2 regions of the Paraburkholderia sp. TE9906 genome follow, and region 1 is predicted to be linked to the other one. Evidence: riboswitches for the same ligand, from Rfam matches in the RefSeq annotation. Region 1 holds a riboswitch; the other holds the start of a gene.
The links. A riboswitch is a leader RNA that binds a small molecule or an ion and turns the genes downstream of it on or off. The one in region 1 is predicted to bind glycine.
Positions count from the first base shown of each region.

Region 2: it holds a riboswitch for glycine, as region 1 does, so the genes downstream of both, gcvT (glycine cleavage system aminomethyltransferase GcvT) here and ACZ9H4_RS28150 (D-amino acid dehydrogenase) in region 1, are expected to answer to the same signal.

Region 1 covers NZ_JBWCCT010000013.1:8,352-15,591, forward strand. The annotation lists gene ACZ9H4_RS28145 (LysR family transcriptional regulator) at 1-345, shown strand, start outside; gene ACZ9H4_RS28150 (D-amino acid dehydrogenase) at 416-1,624, opposite strand; glycine riboswitch at 1,792-1,885, opposite strand; gene ACZ9H4_RS28155 (aspartate/glutamate racemase family protein) at 1,998-2,741, opposite strand; gene ACZ9H4_RS28160 (GntR family transcriptional regulator) at 2,839-3,567, opposite strand; gene ACZ9H4_RS28165 (ABC transporter substrate-binding protein) at 3,933-4,973, shown strand; gene ACZ9H4_RS28170 (ABC transporter permease) at 4,988-5,809, shown strand; gene ACZ9H4_RS28175 (ABC transporter ATP-binding protein) at 5,814-6,584, shown strand; gene ACZ9H4_RS28180 (NAD-dependent epimerase/dehydratase family protein) at 6,586-7,240, shown strand, end outside.
Region 2 covers NZ_JBWCCT010000008.1:157,805-165,044, forward strand. The annotation lists gene ACZ9H4_RS22680 (oxidoreductase) at 1-1,014, shown strand, start outside; gene ACZ9H4_RS22685 (hypothetical protein) at 1,208-1,558, shown strand; glycine riboswitch at 1,705-1,805, shown strand; glycine riboswitch at 1,841-1,995, shown strand; gene gcvT (glycine cleavage system aminomethyltransferase GcvT) at 2,076-3,194, shown strand; gene gcvH (glycine cleavage system protein GcvH) at 3,258-3,638, shown strand; gene gcvP (aminomethyl-transferring glycine dehydrogenase) at 3,722-6,658, shown strand; gene ACZ9H4_RS22705 (alginate lyase family protein) at 6,786-7,240, shown strand, end outside.

The DNA of each region.
Region 1 (7,240 bases):
TTCGGGGCGCACGGTATGCCCCCGCCGACGCGCACGACGCGCTGTTCAGCGATGAATCTCTATCTGGACCTCGCGATGCGGATGGAGGCGATCACGGTATTTACGTCGCTGGCGATGCCATTGCTGTCCCAGCGCGTGGATGACGGCATGCTCAAATTGCTGAGCCTGAGAGAACCAATGCCCAGGATCGGCATGTACCTCGCCTATTCCAGCGGCGAACTGCTGACCGCCACCGCGCAGGATTTCATCCGGCGCCTGCGAACCAAGCTCGACGGCGATGACGAGGGACGCATGCCTGCCGGCATGCGCTACAGCGACACGCGCCTTGCCGTCGGCGTTCGCTAGGCCACGTGTCGGATCATCTCTCACGCACACCGCGCGAGAGATGATCCGACCATGAGGTGCCTGGTCGATGCTACATCGCGCTCGCAACGGCGTGCGCCGTTGCCGCCGACAACGTCCAGCCCAGATGACCATGCCCCGTGTTGTAGAACACGCCGCGCCGTTTCCCACGGCCCACCTTGGGCAACATGCTCGGAAGCATCGGCCGCAAACCCGCCCAGGGAATGACGCGCGAAGTCGATACTTCGGGAAAATATCGCCGCGTCCAGTCCACTAGCGGTGCGATGCGGTCCGAACGAATATCGCGGTTAAAGCCGTTGATTTCCGCCGTGCCCGCTACCCGGAAACGATCCGCGCCGAGACGGCTCGTCACGATCTTCGCACTGTCGTCGAGCAGGCTGACTGACGGCGCGTGCTGCTGACTGGTTTTGTCGTCGAGACAGACGGTGATCGAATAGCCCTTCACAGGATAGATATTCACGTGATCGCCGAGCATCGCCGCGAAGTCGCGGCTCTTCACGCCGGCGCAGACGACGATGCGCTCGAAGGTGAACGGCTGCGTTTCGCCTTCGAGATTGACCATCAGCGAAAAACGGCCTTCGGCAGGCTGCTCGATCGACGTGATCTGCGCGTCGTAATGGAATTCGACGCCGTGCCGTTCGCATGCCTGCGCGAGCCCGCGCGTGAACTTGTGAATGTCGCCGGTCGAATCGGACGGCGTAAAAAAACCGCCATAAAAATCGCCATGCAACGCGGGTTCGATGCGCTGCAATTCGCTTGCACTGACCGGGTTGCGCTCGAGGCCGCCTTCACGCAGCAGGTCATTCACCTTGCTCGCGGCGTCGAATTCCCTGCTGGTCTTGTAGATATGCAGAATGCCGCGCCGTTCCAGATCGAAATCGATACCTTCTTTTTCAGCGATCGAAAACAGATGCTCGCGCGCGGCGAGCGCGAGCCGCACGGTTTCGACCGTATTCGCGCGATAGTGCGGAATCTGCCGCAGGAATTCGCCCATCCACGAATACTTGTGCCACGTGGGTAGCGGATTGAGCAGCAGCGGGGCATCGCGCGTGAGCATCCAGCGCAGGCCCTTGAGCACGGTCGCCGCGCTGTTCCAGACTTCGGCATTGCTGGCGGAAAGCTGGCCGCCGTTGGCGAACGAGGTCTCCATGGCCGCGTAGCGGTGGCGTTCGAACACGGTAACGTGATGGCCGCGCTGCGCGAGCGCATGAGCGGTCGTGACGCCGGTAATGCCGGCGCCGATAATGGCGATTCGTGACATGACATGGTCCAGAGTGGTTGAGCATCGCCGATGTCGATTTCGTGTTGACTGATTCGAAATCGGCGTCGATGCCCCATCTGTCCATGTACCTGAGAGTTTCTTCCCGCGCCGGGCAAGCAGGCGGGGAATCCCCTTCGGTGGGCGCGCGTGCGCCGCTCTCCAGATGTTCCTGCTGCGCGGTCCTTTTGCCTGAGAGTTTCCGGGGCGGTTGCTCCGTCGGCGTCGTCGCGAATCCTTGACGATCTCTCCCGCGCTGCATCGCAGAACGGCTCGACAATACCGGGCAAAAATATTTACCGCAAGTCTTTCGTGCAATGGTCGGCGGTCTGGATCAATCGGTCACCGCTCATAGCGAGTGAGCAAGTGCGAACTCTCATTCACGCGCCAGTAATTCGGAAAGACCATTCGAGAGTCCGGCATTGAGCTTGGGTGGCGGTTTGGCGAAACTGCCGCTCTGAGCGCGTATCGTTGCGAGACGGGTCAATACTTGCGCCTGGCACACCCCACTCGATACGCCATCGACAACCGGCACCGGCAGAAGGTCCGCCACACTGCGCGCCAACCCTGCGAGCGGCGCGCCAGCCAGAATCAGCACGTCCGCGCCGTCTTCTTCCACCGCGCGGCGGCTCAATTCGACCAGATAGCTGCCGTGATCTTCCCGGACCGTGGCGGGGTCACGCAGCGGGCGATCGAGATGACGGATTCCCGCCAGCCGGCTCAACATGCCGTAACGGTCAACGCATTCCCGATACCAGGCGGTGATGCGCCGCGAAATCGCAATGATCCCGATCCGCTGACCGAGTTGCGCCGCGGTCATCAGCGCGGCTTCGGTCATGCCGACAACCGGCACGTCGAGTACTTCCCGCAATTCGTGCAGACCGGGGTCGCCGAATGCCGCAATCAGCAGCGCATCGTATTGGCCTTTGCGTTCCCCGGCGATGCTCGCCACGGCGTGCGCACCGAGCAGCGCCTCGAAGCGGGTTTCGATGTAGGCCACACCGCTTGCCGCTGTCGCCATCTCGATCTGCACATCGGCTGACGCGACGCGGCGAGCTTCGGCTTCGATCAGATCGGTGACGCCGCGTGAAATGTTCGGGTTGACGATCAGCAGTTTCATGATGGCTCCAGCCAGGTGTCGCCGCGCGGCAATATCGCCAACAGCAACGGTCATGGTGCGATAGCAGTATCGAGGCGCGAGCAGACGCCGCGCGCACTCATCCAAAGATGGCCTGCAGATCGACCTCAGTGTCCTCGGGCAACGAGAGATCAAGCGTCGCCTCGATGTGATCGAGGTGTCCGACCGCCGCCGCTATCGCCGCATCGAGTTCGCCCTTCTCCATCAGCCCGACGATTTCCGTGTGCTCGTGATTCGGACAGGCGGGCACGTTGGGGGAATCGAACAGCAAGATGATGAGACAGGTCAGCGAAGCGAGTTCGCGCATCAGCTTGGTCAGCGGCGGACTCGCCACCATTTCGGCGATCAGCAGATGAAATTCCCCGGAGAGGCGAATCACCGCGTGCTTGTCGCCCTTCTCGCGGGCCGCACGTTCCTTGGCGACATGCGCATGGAGACGCCGAAAATCCTCGGCCTTGCCACGCTCGACGAGGCTGCGGATCAGCGCCGGCTCGAGAATGCGCCGCGCCTGGAAAATATGGCGCGCGTCCTGCACCGACGGGCTTGCGATGAACGCCCCGCGATTCGGGATCGTGGTGACGATGCCTTCGTGCGTGAGCCGCGCCAGCACCTTGCGAATTCGCGTGCGGTTGACCTTGAACACGCTGGCGAGTTTTTCCTCGACGAGTTTGGTGCCCGGAATCAGCCGGTGCTCCATCACCGCGGTGAGGATGCGCTCATAGATCGCATCGGAATTGTCTTCCGCATCGAGGATCTGAGCGGCCGGCCGCGCCTTACGCGAGCCGACGGATTCTTTGTCGATTAGCACGCTGGGTGTTCTCCACTGACCAACGATGGTTTTGCGTCATTGCAATTGTACATTGTGACAAAAATAAACTTGATTGTGGAAACTTGCACCATTCATGTCACCAGGCACTTACAGCGAACCCAGTCCGCACGCAACAGGTGCGGAATGCGTTGATATAGCAATGTCTCAGCCTGCTCGACCCATCAACGAATGGGATTGCGCCCATTTTCCCCGCCTGCCCCATGCGCGCCGCCGCTCGCGGCTTTGAGCCCCATACAGAAGTCATGTTTGAGCTTGCCGATGTTCTCCAAGTGATTCATTGGCACACCTGTTGCTTAGTTTTGTCACAAACATATTTCATTTTGTGACAAAACGGAGTCCACCTGATGCGATTTGCCCGTTCCTCTCTCGCCGTCCTGAAAAGCGCTGCGCGCGTGCTGTTTGCACCTCTACTGGTCGCCGCCGCGCTTGCGCCCGCGGCCGGCCACGCCAAGGACGCCGAACCGATCAACCTCGGCTATGCCAAGTGCGCGCACTGCACACCGTTGTCGCTCACCCCGCAGTACGCCACCGGCGTCAAGCTGACGACAACCTCGTTCAATACGGGCAACGACGTGCTGACCGCGTTGCTCTCGAAAAGCATCGACATCGCACAGGTCACCTATCTGCACTATGTCACGGCACTCGACAAGGGCTTCAAGGTAGTCGGCGTCTCCGGCCAGATCAACGGCGGCTCGCAGGTGCTGATCGCCAACAATTTGCCGGTGCAAGCGGGCGACTGGGACGGCTTGAAGAAACTCATCATGCAGTACAAGAAGGACGGCAAGCCGTTCCGCGTCGCCGCGTCGCGCGGTAATGCGCAGGACATTCATATGCGCGGCGCGTTCCTCACGCACGGCATCGACATCAACAAGGATGTGCAGTTCATCAACATCCCGAATCCTTCGGACCACGTTCAGGCGCTGCGCCGGGGCGAAGTCGAATTGATTACGTCGGTCGAGCCGTTCGCCACGCAAATCCGCGAGGTCAAGGCGGCCAAATTTTTTGCGTTTCCGTATGACCAGGCGGCCGGCAAGCTGACCAACCTGATCGTCACGCGCCCGGATGTGATCGAGAGCAATCCGCAAGGCGTGCTCGAAACGGTTCGCGCGATCGTCAAGGTGGACGACATGATGGCCGCGAACAAACCGCTTTTCGTCGACACGATCCAGAAGGTGACGGGGCTCGACAAGACCATTGCAGCGGGTGCGGTCGACAACCTCTATCCGGACTACAAAATGTACCGCACGTCCGCCATGTCGATTGCGAAGATGATGCACGACCTGAAGTACGTGAATTCGGACGTCAGCGATGCGGTGCAGAAGAATCTCGACTACAGCTTCCTCGAGAAGGTGACCGGCAAACCCAAGACCGAACTCGGTTACTGATCGGAACGCGCACCATGCCATCCCTGTTTTCCTCACGTTTCTACAAGCGGATCGAGCGTGGCATCGTGCCGGTGCTGCTGCTGGCCGGGTGGGAGGCGTTTTCCCGCTCGGGCATCCTGCCCGCCGCGTTGCTGCCGGCGCCGTCGCAGGTCGTGCTCGCCTGGGCCGACTGGATTTTCAGCACCGACGGCAACACCCAGACCTACTCCGGCCACTGGCTCTTCGATATCGCGGCCAGTTCCGGACGCGTGTTCGCGGGCTTCGCGATCGCCACGGTGCTCGGCGTCGCCATCGGCATGGCGATAGGCTGGTCGCGTTCGATCGAATCGCTGGTCGAGCCGACACTGCAAACGCTGCGCCCCGTGCCGCCCGTCTCGTGGATTCCGCTCGCGATCATCTGGTTCGGCATCGCCAACAAGCCGGCGATCTTTCTGGTCTTCATGGGGTCGTTCTTCCCCGTGCTGCTCAGCACGATTCACGGCGTGAAAACGTGCGACCGCAATCTGCTGCGCGCAGGCGCGATGACAGGCGGGACGTCGTCGATGCTGCTGCGTCACATCGTGTTTCCCGCTGCATTGCCGAGCATCTTCTCGGGGCTGCGCATCGCGATCGGTTCCGCATGGATGTTGACCGTCACGGCCGAGATGGTCGCGGTGAAGAGCGGCGTGGGCTACGTACTGTGGGATTCGTACTACTTCCTGCGCTACGACATCGTGATTGCGTCGATGGTCAGCATCGGTCTGCTCGGGTTCGTGAGCGACTACGTCATCAAGCGGATCGGCGGGCGCGTTCTGCGCTGGCAACGCGGTTCCACTCTGCAAGCAAGGGAAGGTTGACAGCATGGCCCTCATCACAATCGACAACGTCTCTCGCACGTTCGAAGACAGCACGCGCAAGCAGGTGGTCACCGCGCTCGACAACGTAAGCCTCAAGGTCGAGCGCAACGAATTCCTGTGTCTGCTCGGCCCGAGCGGCTGTGGCAAGTCCACGCTGCTGAACATGATCGCGGGTTTCGACAAGCCTTCGTCGGGCACGGTGAGCGTCGGCGGCTCGGTGGTCACCGAACCGGGCGCGGACCGCGGCGTGGTTTTCCAGCAAGCGAACCTGATGCCATGGCTGCCGGTGTGGGAAAACGTCGCATTTCATCTGAAGATGCGGAACGTCCCCAAGCCGGAGCGCCGCGAACGCGCCCAGCGCTACATCGAGATGGTCGGCCTGAAGGGTTTCGAAAACCACTTCCCGAGCGAACTCTCCGGCGGCATGAATCAGCGCGTGGGTATCGCGCGCGCACTGCTGATGAACCCGGAAGTGATTCTGATGGACGAGCCGTTCGGCGCGCTCGACGAGCAAACCAAGATGGACATGCACGCCGAGCTGATCCGTATCTGGCGAGAGAGTCGCAGCACGATCGTGTTCGTCACGCACGGAATCGACGAGTCGCTGGCGCTGGGCACGCATGTCGCGGTAATGTCGGCGCGTCCGGGCCGCATTCGCGAACTGCTGCCGATCGAACTCGACCGTCCGCGCGATCCGACCAGCGCCGAATTCAACGACTACAAGCGCCACATCCTCGCGCTGCTGCGTCCAGAAGCGGTGACGGAGTTTGCGTGAGATGACGACCTTCATCACCGGCAGCAGCGGTTTCGTCGGTCTTGCGCTTGCCGAGCGCCTGGTCGCCGGCGGCGAAACGGTGATCGGCTTCGATCGCAGCGCGCCGCGCGCGCAAGCGTTGCAGGCGTTCGCCGCGCTGCCAGGGCGTTTCGTTGCACTGACCGGCGACGTGCGCGACGCCGACGCATTGCGCGAGGCGATGCGCATGCATCGGCCTTCGCGGCTCGTCACGCTAGCCGCGATCACCGCGGATGCACGGCGTGAACGGCAAATGCCGCAGTCCATCTTCGAGGTGAACGTGGGCGGTGTGCTCGCTGCCATCAGCGCGGCGGCTGATGCGGGCGTCGAACGCATCCTGCATGGCAGTTCCGGCTCGACGTACGGATCGAGCGGCCGCGCGCCGCACCCGCTCCTCGAAGACGTCACGCCGTTGTTGCCCGAAGGCCTTTACGGCATCTCCAAACGCGCCGCCGAGGACGCCGCGATGCGTCTTTGCGCATTGCGCGGCGTGCCGCTCGTGATCGGGCGGCTCGGCACGTGCTTTGGTCCCTGGGAAGCCGACTCGGGCGTGCGCGACACCTTGAGCGCACCGCTGCAGGTGCTGTCGAAAGCGCGGCGCGGCGAAACCGCCGTGCTGCCGCGCGCGGGCCGCCGCG
Region 2 (7,240 bases), on a different contig from region 1:
GGTTTTGCTGGCGCGACCTTTCATGCGCCGGTGATCGCACATTGCGGACGCGCAAGCGTCGCCGCCATCGCGACGAGCCAGCCCGAACGCGCGCAGGCCGACTATCCGCACGCGAAAGTCGTGGCCGACCTCGACGCGCTGCTGGCGCTCGACGACATCGATTGCGTCGTGATCGCCACGCCCAACGACACGCACTTCGACCTCGCACGCCGCACCCTGGAAGCCGGCAAGCACGTGGTGGTCGACAAGCCGGTCACGCTGAGCGCCGCCGACGCCCACACGCTTGCCAACATCGCGCTCGCGCGGGGCAAGCTGTTCATGCCGTTCCACAACCGCCGCTGGGACGGCGATTTTCTGACCGTGCGCGATCTGCTCGCCCGCGTGGAACTGGGGCGCGTCACGCAGTACGAATCGCATTTCGACCGCTTCCGGCCGGAAGTGCGGCAGCGCTGGCGCGAAGAGGCGTCGCGCGGCGGCGGCCTGCTGTTCGACCTCGGGCCGCATCTGATCGACCAGGCGTTGGCGCTCTTCGGCGCCCCGCAGACGGTCTCGGCGACGGTGCGCACGCATCGCGACCAGGCGAGCGCGCCGGACTACGTGCACATCCAGCTCGGCTACGGCGAGTTCGAGGTGGTGCTGCACGCGAGCGCGCTGACCGCGCTGGTCGCGCCGCGCTTTGCGATCCACGGCACGCGCGGCAGCTATGTGAAACACGGGCTCGACACGCAGGAAGACCAGCTGAAAGCAGGCCTGCGGCCCGGCGACGAAGGCTTCGGCGCCGGCAATACCGCAGGCTTGCTGCGCGTGCAGGAAGGCGGCCAGGAAGTCGAGCGCGAAGTGCCGACGCGCAATGGCGACTACGCCGGGTTCTATATCGCGGTGGCGGACGCCATCCAGCACGGCGTCGCATTCCCTGTCACGGCTCAGGATGCGGTCGACGTGATGACCATCATCGAGCTCGCGGCGCGCAGCTCGGAAGAAGGCTTGCGCTTGCCGTTCGAGCGCATTCGCTGAGCCATTCGAGCGCGCGGCGCGACGGCTTGTGTACCTAAAACCGCACGAGCCGCCGGGCTCGCGCGGGCAGAAACCCGACGTCTCCGAAAGGAACATAACGTTACAACTCTGCCCGCTCCCCGGTCAGCGCACGGCCGCGCTCATTCGTTGCTACCTGAGTAGCATCTTCACGACAACGACTTCCGGAGAGTCTATGCCTCGTATCACCCGCGCCATTGCAGCAGGCGCCCTGCTCAGTTCTCTCGCCGCCTGCGTGGTGACTCCGCCGCCCGCGCCGACGCCACACCCCACCCAGCAGCAGATCGCGGATCAGCGTCTGCGTCAGGTCGAAGGCCGGATCGACAATCTCGGCCGCCGCATCGACAAACGGGTGAATCAGGGCGACTACCCGCCGCCGCAAGGCGCATCCCTGCATCATCGGCTGGACGTGATCCGCCAGGAAGCGCACGACATGGCCGCGCAACACGGCGGCGGCCTCACCGCCGACGAACAGCGCGTGCTGAATCAGGAGCTGGACAACGCGGCTCACGCGATCGGCGAGTAAGCCGGTTCCGTCATCGAAGCAGCACCGGTGCGCAGCCCAGCGCGGGCAACCTGGCCCGCGTTTTTTTCGCCGACGCGTACCGCAGCCGCCCCCCCTACAGGCCGCCAGCCTCTATTTGACAAGCCCCCGGCCGTCGCGTACATTCGCCGCACGCGTCGGGAGAGCGCGCTGGCCGCCGAATATCGCAGGCCGCGCCGCCGAAGGGGCACACCCGCAAACTCTCAGGCAAAAGGACCGACCGCGTCGAAAAACCCTCGCCAGAAGCAACCTCAAGGCAGCGGTTTTTCGCACTCTGGAGAGCGGCAGTAGCCATCTGCGTTTTGGCAACATCACGCAGATTCGGGCAGGCTGCCCACCGAAGGGGCGCGCGTGTCATCGTGGCGGAGCAACGTTCACGGTCGCGCAATCTCTCAGGTATCGAGGACAGAGGGGTCATGCAGAACCACGCTCGCAGGCACCTTGCCGCGAGGCGTAGCGCCGCATGGCCTTTTTTGTTTCGCGAGACGCCCGAGGCCCCATGACCGAACTCAAACACACCCCGCTCAACGCCACCCATCGTGCGCTCAATGCCCGCATGGTCGATTTCGGCGGCTGGGACATGCCCGTCAACTACGGCTCGCAGATCGACGAACACCGCGCCGTGCGCACCGACGCCGGCATGTTCGATGTCTCGCACATGTGCGTGGTCGACTTCACCGGCGAGCGCGTGCGCGCTTTCTTCGAATACGCGCTGGCCAATAACGTCGGCAAGCTGCAAACGCCCGGCCGCGCGCTCTATTCCTGTCTGCTGAACCCGAACGGCGGCGTGATCGACGATCTGATCGTCTATTACTTCAGCGAAGACCACTTCCGCGTGGTCGTCAACGCCGGCACCGCCGAGAAAGACATCGCCTGGTTCGGCCAGCTCAACGCCGACGGCGGCTTCGGCCTGACCATCACGCCGCGCCGCGACTTCGCGATCGTCGCCGTGCAAGGCCCGAACGCGCGCGAGAAAGTCTGGCAAACGGTGCCCGCCGCACGCGCCGCCACCGAAGCTCTGAAGCCGTTCAACGCGGCGCGCGTCGAAGGCACGCCGTTCGGCGAACTGACCGTCGCGCGCACCGGCTACACCGGCGAAGACGGTTTCGAGATCATCGTGCCGGCGGACCACGTAGAGGCGCTATGGAACGCGCTGCACGCGCAAGGCGTGCGCCCGGCCGGCCTCGGCGCGCGCGACACGCTGCGCCTCGAAGCCGGCATGAACCTGTACGGCCAGGATATGGACGACAACGTCTCGCCGCTCGACGCCGGCCTCGCCTGGACCGTCGATCTGACCTCGCCGCGCGACTTCGTCGGCAAGGGCAAGCTCGAAGCCGACGGTTCGAAGGCAGCATTCGTCGGTCTGATCCTGCTGAAGGAAAACGGCAAGGCGGCAGGTGTGCTGCGCGCGCATCAGAAAGTCCTCACGCCGCAGGGCGAAGGCGAAATCACCAGCGGCACTTTTTCCCCGACGATGCAGGAATCGATCGCCTTCGCGCGCGTGCCCAAGGGCGTGCAGCCGGGCGACACCGTTCACGTCCAGATTCGAGACAAGGCCGTTCCCGCAAGCGTGGTAAAACTGCCATTCGTGCGCAACGGCAAGGTGCTGGCCGTTTAAGCAGCCGCGCGCACGCCCCCTCTTTTTAAGCCAATACCGAATCACACCGCACAGGAGCATCCGATGAGCATCCCGGCCGACCTCAAATACACCGAATCGCACGAATGGGTCCGCACCGAAGCGGACGGCACGCTGACGGTCGGCATCACCGACCACGCGCAGGAAGCGCTCGGCGACATCGTCTTCTTCGAAGTCCAGCAACTGGGTAAGACCGTGACGGCGGGCGACACCGTTGCCGTGATCGAATCGGTGAAGGCCGCTTCCGACATCTACGCGCCGGTCTCGGGCGAGATCATCGAAGCGAACTCGGCCGTGGCCGACTCGCCCGACTCGGTCAACAGCATGCCGTACGAAAGCTGGCTCTTCAAGATCAAGCCGGCCGCCGACGCGACGCAAGATCGCCTGATCGACGCCGACGCGTACACGAAGTCGATCGGCGCCTGATCTGATTCACCTTTACGTTTAACCCGCCAGGTGCGGCGCGTCCCTCTCGAAGCCCAGGGATAGCCGCACCGCCAGGAACACCCATGAAGCTCGAACACCCGGATCGTCTGATGAACCGCACTCCTCTCTCGCTCGCCGCGCTCGAAGTGCATGACGCCTTCGCCGAACGGCATATCGGCCCGGATTCCGCCGACCAGGAAGCGCTGCTCGAAGCCCTCGGCTTCGCCTCGCGCGCCGCGCTGATCGACGCCGTGATTCCGAAGACGATCCGCCGCACCGAAACGCTGCCGCTCGGTCCCTTCGCGCAACCGAAGAGCGAGGCCGAAGCCCTCGCCGCGCTGCGCGAACTCGCGGACAAGAACCAGGTGTTCCGCTCGTATATCGGGCAGGGCTATTACAACGCGCACACCCCGACGGTGATCCTGCGCAACGTGCTGGAAAATCCGGCGTGGTACACCGCGTACACGCCGTATCAGCCGGAAATTTCGCAAGGCCGTCTGGAAGCGCTGTTGAACTTCCAGCAGATGATCGTCGACCTGACGGGTCTCGCGATCTCGAACGCGTCGCTGCTCGACGAAGCCACCGCCGCCGCCGAAGCGATGACGCTGCTGCAACGTGTGGGCAAGCCGAAGTCGAACGTGTTCTTCGTCGCCGACGACGTGCTGCCGCAAACCATCGAAGTGGTGAAGACGCGCGCCACGCCGGTCGGCATCGAAGTGAAAGTCGGACCCGCCGCTGAAGCCGCGAACTCGAACGCATTCGGCGTGCTGCTGCAATACCCGGGCGTGAACGGCGACGTGCGCGACTACCGCGCGCTGACCGAAGCGATCCACGCAGCGGGCGGCCACGTGGTGGTCGCCGCCGACCTGCTCGCACTGACCGTGCTTACGCCGCCGGGCGAATGGGGCGCGGACGTGGCCGTCGGCAATACGCAGCGCTTCGGCGTACCGGTCGGTTTTGGCGGCCCGCATGCCGCCTATCTCGCGGTGCGCGACGAATTCAAGCGTCAGATGCCGGGGCGTCTCGTCGGCGTGACCGTCGATGCGCAAGGCAACCCCGCGCTGCGTCTCGCGCTGCAAACGCGCGAACAACATATCCGCCGCGAGAAGGCCACCTCGAACGTGTGTACCGCGCAAGCGCTGCTCGCGATCATGGCCAGCATGTACGCGGTCTATCACGGCCCGCACGGTCTGAAGACCATCGCGCTGCGCGTGAACCGCATCGCCGCGCTGCTCGCCGAAGGCGCGAAGCAGCTCGGCTACACGCTCGTCAACGAAACCTTCTTCGACACGCTCACGTTCGACACCGGCGCGCGCACGCAAGCGCTGCTCGACGCCGCCACCGCGAGGCGCATCAACCTGCGCCGCGTGAGCGCGACGCAAGTGGGCCTGTCGATCGACGAAACCACGACGCGCCACGATCTGGCCGATCTGCTCGCGGTCTTCGCGCAAGCCGCCTTCGCGAGCGAGGTGCCGCAAGTCGACGCGCTCGACGCCGCGATGGCTGCTTCGAACACCGCCTCGGTACCGGCTGCGCTCGAGCGCACCAGCGCGTACCTCACGCACCACGTGTTCAACCGTCATCATTCGGAGACGGAAATGCTGCGCTATCTGCGCAGTCTGTCGGACAAGGACCTCGCGCTCGACCGCTCGATGATCCCGCTCGGCTCGTGCACGATGAAGCTGAACGCGACCTCGGAAATGCTGCCGGTCACGTGGCCCGAATTCGGCCAGATCCATCCGTTCGCGCCGGCCGAGCAAACCGTCGGCTACCGCGAAATGATCGATCAGCTCGAAGAGATGCTGGTCGCCGCAACCGGTTATGCCGCCGTTTCGCTGCAACCGAATGCCGGCTCGCAAGGCGAGTACGCGGGTCTCCTGATCATCCACGCGTATCACGCGTCGCGCGGCGAAGCGCATCGCAACGTCTGCCTGATTCCCGCTTCGGCGCACGGCACGAACCCGGCATCGGCGCAGATGGCCGGTATGCAGGTCGTGGTGGTCGCCTGCGACGCGCAAGGCAATGTCGATATCGAAGACCTGAAGAAGAAGGCCGCTCAGCACGCCGACAAGCTCGCGGCGATCATGATCACGTATCCGTCCACGCACGGCGTGTTCGAAGCGAACGTGCGCGAAATCTGCGAGATCGTGCATGCGCACGGCGGCCAGGTGTACGTGGACGGCGCGAACATGAACGCGATGGTCGGTCTGTGCGCGCCGGGCCAGTTCGGCGGCGACGTCTCGCACCTGAACCTGCACAAGACCTTCTGCATTCCGCACGGCGGCGGCGGACCAGGCGTCGGTCCGGTCGCGGTCGGGGCGCACCTCGCGCAGTTCCTGCCGAACCAGATCTCGTCGGGCTATGAGCGCGCGCCGAACGGTATCGGCGCGGTGTCGGGCACACCGTACGGCTCCGCATCGATCCTGCCGATCTCGTGGATGTACATCGCGATGATGGGCGCGAAGAACCTGACCGCCGCCACCGAAACCGCGATCCTCAACGCGAACTACCTCGCGAACAAACTCGCGCCGCACTATCCGGTGCTGTATTCGGGCCCGGGCGGACTGGTCGCGCACGAGTGCATTCTCGATCTGCGTCCGTTGAAGGAAACCAGCGGCATCACCGTGGACGACGTCGCCAAGCGCCTCGCCGACTACGGTTTCCACGCGCCGACGATGAGCTTCCCGGTGCCGGGTACGTTGATGGTCGAGCCGACCGAATCGGAATCGAAGGAAGAACTCGACCGCTTCATCGAAGCGATGATCGCGATCCGCGACGAAATTCGCGCGGTCGAAGAAGGCCGCTCGGATCGTGAGGACAATCCGCTGAAGCACGCGCCGCACACCGCTGCCGTGGTGATCGCCGACGACTGGAAGCATGCGTATGCACGCGAAACCGCCGCGTATCCGCTGCCCACGTTGATCGCGAAGAAGTACTGGCCGCCGGTCGGCCGTGCGGACAACGTGTACGGCGACCGCAATCTGTTCTGCTCCTGCGTGCCGATCGCCGACTACGAGTAAGCGCACGGCGCATCGCCCTCTGTCCGAACGGGCGGCAGGGCGGTGCGCGGTTCCACCCGGGCTTCTGTCGCTCGTGGCCGCAAACGGCTAACATCACACACCGAATCAGCCTAACGAGGAGTTTCGCATGGCGCGAAAGGTGCGATCGATGCAAAGCGGGGCCGCAGCGACGCGAGCCCGCCCGTGGCGGCAAACGTGCGTCTTGATGCTGGCGGGCGCGGCGGCGCTGCTGCCGCTGCGGCAAGCGCAGGCCGCGATGAATTTCTGTGCGGCGCCCGCGTTGCAGACCAGCGAGCGCACCAACGCCGATCCCGGCGTGAAGGCGCTCGTGAGCAACGTGCAAACGCATCTGAACGCGCAGCCGCATGCGCTCGCGAAGCTGCATACCGAGGGCACGCTGCCGCACGAGGGCATCTACGATCAGAGCGTCGAAGCGGAGAAGGATCTCGATCTGCTGCGCGACGCCGCGCTCGCCTGGCGTGCGACCAGCGACGACCGGTTTCTGAAGCTCGTCGACCGCCTGCTGTACGCGTGGGTCACGACTTATCAGCCGAGTTTCAATCCGATCGACGAAACCCATTT